DNA from 2 places in the Chryseobacterium sp. HNCC26DJ238 genome. Region 2 is predicted to be linked to the other one. Evidence: riboswitches for the same ligand, from Rfam matches in the RefSeq annotation. Region 2 holds a riboswitch; the other holds the start of a gene.
The links. A riboswitch is a leader RNA that binds a small molecule or an ion and turns the genes downstream of it on or off. The one in region 2 is predicted to bind S-adenosylmethionine.
Positions count from the first base shown of each region.

Region 1: linked by a shared signal. The riboswitch ahead of AC2A07_RS09990 (alpha/beta fold hydrolase) and the one ahead of AC2A07_RS16325 (TonB-dependent receptor plug domain-containing protein) in region 2 are both predicted to bind S-adenosylmethionine.

Region 1 is NZ_JBXUGI010000009.1:21,844-25,230, reverse strand. Features, by position in the region: gene AC2A07_RS09995 (ACT domain-containing protein) at 33-1,577, opposite strand; gene AC2A07_RS09990 (alpha/beta fold hydrolase) at 1,630-2,568, opposite strand; SAM riboswitch class I at 2,629-2,738, opposite strand; gene AC2A07_RS09985 (MGH1-like glycoside hydrolase domain-containing protein) at 2,922-3,387, shown strand, end outside.
Region 2 is NZ_JBXUGI010000018.1:47,611-50,997, reverse strand. Features, by position in the region: gene AC2A07_RS16325 (TonB-dependent receptor plug domain-containing protein) at 1-1,790, opposite strand, end outside; SAM riboswitch class I at 1,876-1,982, opposite strand; gene AC2A07_RS16320 (alpha-amylase family glycosyl hydrolase) at 2,113-3,387, opposite strand, start outside.

The sequences.
Region 1 (3,387 bases), on a different contig from region 2:
AAGATTGTTATACTGTTACATTAATCTCTTCTTTATTTAGTTTCACTTAACCTTAAAATATCTCCGAAAACTCCTCTTGCCGTAACTTTAGCTCCGGCTCCCGCTCCCATAATAACAATTGGATTTTCTTCGTAGCTTTCGGTATAAATTTCAAAAATTGAATCTGAACCTTTTAACTGTCCTAAAGCAGAAGTTGCGGGTACTGAAATCAATTTTACATCAAGTTCACCTTTTTCTTTCTGTAAGTCACCATGCAAATCACCTACGTATCTTAATACGTGATCGGGCTGCTGATCTCTCTTAATTTTATCATACTTATCATCCAATTCTTCCAATCGTGAAAGGAATTCCTGTTTAGAAACAGAAAGCAGGGATTCGGGAACTAAATTTTGAATATTAATATCATTAAACTCATTAATTAAGTCTAATTCTCTTGCTAAAATCAACAGTTTTCTGGCCACATCGTTTCCTGACAAATCCTCTCTCGGATCAGGTTCCGTAAAACCTTTTTCCAAAGCTTCATTAACAATAACCGAAAACTTATCATTCCTCAAGGAAAAGTTATTGAAAACATAGCTCAATGTTCCTGAAAAAACCCCTTTGATCCTGGTAATATTTTCTCCTGACAAGTGTAAAAGCTTGATGGTGTCAATTAGAGGCAATCCAGCCCCCACATTAGTTTCATACAGATAACGTTTATTACTTTTATTCAATATATATCTTAATTTCCGATATTCCTCTATAGGAAGCGTATTGAAAATTTTATTCGATGAAACCAGATCAAAGCCATTTTCCGCAAGAGCCTGATAGTTTTTTACAAAATCTGCACTTGCTGTGTTATCTACGACGATCAGGTTTTCAAGTTGGTTTTCTTTTGAGAAATTAATTAATTCGTCAACACTTGAAGATTTTTCAGATGCAAAAACCTCATCACTCCATTGGCTGTCAAATCCTTTTTTATTGAAAGCTATTTTTCTGGAGTTGGCAACTGCCACCACTTTCAGGTGTATATTTTTCCTTCTTTTTATTTCTTCCGAAGAATGCAAAACCTGTTCAATTAGGGTTTTCCCTACATTTCCATGCCCGATAATGGCCAGGTGCACCGTTTTAGGTTTTTTAAAAATTTCGGACTCTATAATATTTTTAGTTTTCTCATCCTGAGAAGAAGTAACAACAATATTGATTCTCTTCTCACTTGAATTTTGGTTTAGGATCAAAGGAAAAACATTGTTTCTTGCTAACTCTGTAAGTATTTTATTCAAATCATCGGCTATAAAACCGATGACAGAAACATTGTTGATGCTGTAAATCTGTGAAACTTTACCGGATTTTCTTTCGTCTGCAAATTCTTCAATCAGACAGGTCACTGCTTTTTCAGAATCATCTTCGTGTACAAGTATTGAAAGACCGTTTTCAACTGCCTGCTGAGAAATCACTCCCACACTGATCCTCGCTAAAGTCAGTGCTTTAAAAACACGTCCGTCGATCCCTATTTCACCCAGAAAATCTGCTCCTTCAAATTTAATGATTGATCTGTTTTTAAAAAATTTAATTTCGTTTGCATTAATCTTTTTCATGTTTTATGTATTTATTTAATTTACTATAGGATACAATTCGTAAAGCTGTATTCTATAAAATATTTTTTATGATATAATTTAACTGTTCATATTCCATCAGAAAGGCATCATGCCCATGAATTGATTTGATCTCGTGGTAGAAAACGTCTTCTTTTTTACTTTTCAGCTTTTCAAAACACATCCGTATTTCGGAAGCAGGAAAGAATAAGTCTGTATCTACAGAGATCATGTGCATTCGTGCTTTGATCTTATTTAGAGATTTATCATCGGTATTGATATTCATAAGCAAATGATTCATCAGTTGATATGATTTTAAATTAAACCGTTCCGCAAGAACATTTCCGTGATAGTTCAGCCATTCTTCGGATTCCAGCTGCTGCTTTTCCTGATTGAATTTATTTTTAAACCGGTCATTTAAAGACTGTGGGGTCCTATAGCACAGCATTGCATGAATTCTTGCTTTCTTTAGTGGTTCTTCATTTCCACTAAGCAAAAATTGCTGAACAAGACATTGGGCGTGCAACCAATCGTGTGTTTTAGAATCACAGGCTATTGGAATAAAAAGCTCTGCTAAACCGGGATTTTTAGACAGCATTTCCCAACCGATCGCTCCTCCCAGTGAACCGCCTATAATAGCATTTATATTTTTGATATTCAAATTTTCAAGACCTTTCAGAAATATATTGGCGATATCTGAAGGAGTAAAGTCTGAATACTGTTCAATAAAAAAATCATCATATCCGTTTCCTGGAATATTGAAACACAGCACTGTATATTGAGTTGTATCAATAACCTGATTTTCACCGATCAGCTGTTTCCACCATCCTTTTTCTCCTGTAACATTAGAGTTTCCGGTTAAAGCATGATTTACTAAAATTAAAGGTGCTGTAAACAGTTCTTTCCCAAAAAGCTGATAGCTTAATGGGATCTGATATTCTTTTTGAGAATCGGTTTTATACAAAAAATTAATATGTAGCAGTTCTGTTTTCAATTTTATATTATTAAAATAAACTTGAAAATGCCATAAAGGAATGGCTGAAAGAACTTCAGTAAGTTATCTGTCCAAAATAAAATTTTTGGTAGAACGTAGCACCTTCTTTGTTTGCACAAAGGGTTGCTAAGGCTTCACAGGGTCTATCCCTCAACCTTTCTTGATAACATTTTCAATATGTAAATGAACGAGTGATGCAAATATATAACATTTCTCTTAAATATTAAAAAAAATATTTTCCGTCAAAATTTCTTTCATCAGAAGCATTTTAGCAGCATGTTAAGAATTATTAAGCTGAAAAAAATTGTTTCTTTTTGCTAAAAAATCTACCTTAGCTATGAAAATGATGTTATATGAGTGTTGAAAAACAGAGACTAAAAGATAAAAACTGGCTGAATTGGGGTCCGTATGTAAGTAACAGGCAGTGGGGAAATGTACGTGAAGACTATAGCACAAATGGTGATGCCTGGCGTTTTGCAAATCATAACAATGCCGAAAGCTACGCCTATCGCTGGGCAGAAGAAGGTATTGCCGGAATTTCTGATACCAAGCAGCTGTTTTGTTTCGCACTTTCATTCTGGAATAAGAATGATGAAAGAGTCAAAGAACGTTTTTTCGGATTGAGCAACCCTCAGGGAAATCACGGGGAAGATATCAAAGAAATCTTCTATTATCTGGACAATACGCCGACACACAGCTATATGAAGCTGGTTTACAAATATCCTATTAATCAATTTCCGTATGAAGATCTGGTGTCAGAAAATGGCAGACGGAGCAAGAAGGATCCTGAATATGAAATCATCGATACAGGTATTTTTG
Region 2 (3,387 bases):
AAAGTGATGAAAAGCCTGCTGGCAGGTTTTAAAGTAAATCCAACACTTCCGTTGAGTGATGTTTCCTGTTTCAGCTGATCAAATCCGAGGGCTTTTGCAGCGGCACTTTGGTTGCTGAAAATCCCTTTTGTTACAATCCCTGATCCTGAAGTAGAAATATCAGCATACGAATTATTAAAATACTGCTGCTGCAGAGAAGGCGCTCTGAATCCCGTTCCTACGGCTCCCCGTATCGCATAATTTTTGACAAATTCATATCTCACTGCCAGTTTACCATTCAAAGTACTTCCAAAATCGGAATAATTTTCAAATCTGGCAGCAGCATCAATGTTCAGTTTTTTATCCAGATCATAAGATACATCCGCATATACAGCACTTGAGTTTCTAGATTTTTTTAAAGCATTCAGAGGTGAAAAACCAATAAAAGACTGCGACCCTCCCGCTCCTGAAACCGCTGAACCTTCTGTTGCAACATTTCCATTGATATCATATTGAGTATAAGATGCCTCATCGCCTGCCCTGATCTGATATTCTTCAAATCTGAATTCTCCACCAAATGCAATATTAAAATTGTTTAAACTTTTGGCAACATCCAGATTGACTGTATTCTGAAGGAAGCTGTGAGCCCCTGCATAGAACTCCGTTGGCGAATTTATACCTAGGGAAGCATTATTGGTATTACTGACATTATAATTAAAACTGTTACTGCCAAAGGTATTGCTCAAATCAATTAACCAGTTATCAGCATTATATTTCGTTCCGACTGCATAGGAGATATCATAGACCTCAGAGCCTAAAGAAGCCTGAAAACCATTGGGATAAAGAGACGAAACTACATTAGATGTTTCACTTGGAAGCCTTCTGAAACCATATCCCTGACCCTCTTTTATGCTGAATCCCCCGAATGTATATAATTTAAAACTGTTGTTCAGCGGATATTCTGCATTGAAGAATAACTGTGCCTGTCTGATCTGCGCATCTCCGATCTGGAAATTAAAATCATCCCGGCTAAGACCTCTCTGACTGATGACAGCATTATCTGCGGCTCTTGCTGCTTCCGGATCGTCTGCAAAAGCATAAGCAAAATTACCTCCGAAAATATCCAAATCATGATTTTGGGTCCTTGTGGTTTTCCCCCGATGATTCAATTGCAGGGATAAATTAATATAACTGTCCTTCTTTCCTAAAGAACTGCCGTAATTTACTCCTGCCTGGTAGGTTTCACCATCATTTCTACCTGTAATTCCATACGTGGCACTCGCTGAAGCTCCGATATCTTTTTTAAGGATGATATTGATAACCCCGGCTATTGCATCAGATCCGTACTGCGCCGCAGCGCCATCGCGGAGAACTTCAATCCGGTCAATAGCAATAACCGGAATCGTTCCCAGATCTGTTCCCACGGAACCATTTCCCACTGTATTCTGATAGTTGACAAGTGAAGTCGTGTGTCTTCTTTTTCCATTGACCAGCACCAAAACCTGATCCGGACCCATTCCCCTTAATGAGACAGGATCTATATGCTCCGTTCCGTCAGAAGAAGACTGCCTCACTGCATTAAAAGATGGAATGACATAATTTAAAAGATCCTGAACATTGGTTTGAGGTGCAGATTTCTGAATTTTATCAATATTAATCACATCCACAGGAACAGGCGTATCAATTTTTGTCCTTTTAGCATTCCGGTTACCTACGATGATCACATCTTCGATCTGTTTTTCTTTTTCCACTTCCTGTGCAGATAACATCACTGTTCCAAGCATCAATACAGAAATGCTGATTTTTTTCATTGTCCTTTATAAATTTAAATAGATAATTACGGAAAAATCCGTCAATTGACTGTCAAGAAATGGAATACTACAAAAATATTGACATCAGTTATCTTCCCCCATTCGGGTTGGAATTAGCACCTTTGCAAATTAGAGATATGCAGGTTGCTAAGGTTTCACAGGGCCAAATCCCTCCACCTTTCTCGATAAGTCTATTGCAAAGGTAGACTTATTTTCGATAATATCAAAAAGAGTTTAGAAGTGTCTTAATTTTATGCCTGAGAAAATGAAAAGAGAGACCGCTTATCGCAATCTCTCTTCTTAACATCTTTTACTGTTGGTTTTATTTAACAATCATCTTTTGAATAGCAACACCGGTATCCGATTTTAAATGAACCAAATACATTCCGGCAGGGTAATGGGCATTTACCTCTAAAGTTCCGTTTTCATTTTTAAGTTTAAAGACGTCCATTTTTTTGCCGTTCATATCATAAATAATGATCTCCCCGTTTTTAGCTTTATGATAGATTAATTTTACCATAGGATCTTTGACAGGATTATCTGCAATCTGAAGTGATAATTTATTGGCCGCATTCTCATCAATTACTGACAAACTACCCACATAGTTTCCAAAAATCCTGAATTCACCCGGCTGCAGCGTAATAGGTGCTGTCGTAGAAGCCACACTTAAAATTGTATTATCCATTAAATTCTGCCATTGCCCTGTATAAGGGAAATAGGGAACAACATTTTTTGCCGAAGTATTGTAATTGGCCAGCACCACAACATTCTTAATCCCGGCGGTTAAAAGATTATCATATACATAGATTCTCGTAATCAGGCCATCAGGATCGTTTGTCAGATTATTCGACTCCACCGTGTAGGTTTTTGATTTAAAAACCGGATGTGCATTTCTGATATTGATAATCTGTGCCCAGGTATTATAAATCGCTTTTCTGTTGGTATTGGAATCATACCCCAATGTAAAGGCAACAGGCTTTTCATCTGTTCTGCATCCGTTATTAATCGTTCCGTCCGGACATCTGTTGATGCTGAATTCATATCCTAATTCTCCGAACTGCCAGATCATTTTAGGACCGGGAACCGTAAAAAATGTTGCTCCGAAAGTTTTCATTCTTTCCAAGGCTGTATTTAAATTAGTCACCTGATAAGTTCCGTTTACAGCACCATAGACCAAATTTTTAAACATCAGCCTTTCTTCATCATGGCTTTCTCCAAAACCGACACCATGCATCTTGTTAAAGCCATGGAGTTCATGGTCCATCCGGTCAAAATTGCTGTTTTCTTTATACCCCATTGTATTTTGGTTATAGGGTCCGTTCTGATTATTCCAAAGCAGTACCCCTTTTCCTTCCGCTACTCTGTAATTGGCCCACTGCTGTTCTTCCGCATCCGTTCCCAGATGCTCAAAAATCATATAAGAATTGGGATCCAGGGCCCACTGTCTGTCTGCATAATATTTTAACACGTCCACTCTGTCCTGTTGATAGGCATTGGTACAGGCTTCATCAAATTCTGAACAGTTTTGGGTAAATCCTTTTGTCAGATCCCAGCGGAATCCGTCAATTTTATATTCGCCAAGCCATTGCTGCAGACT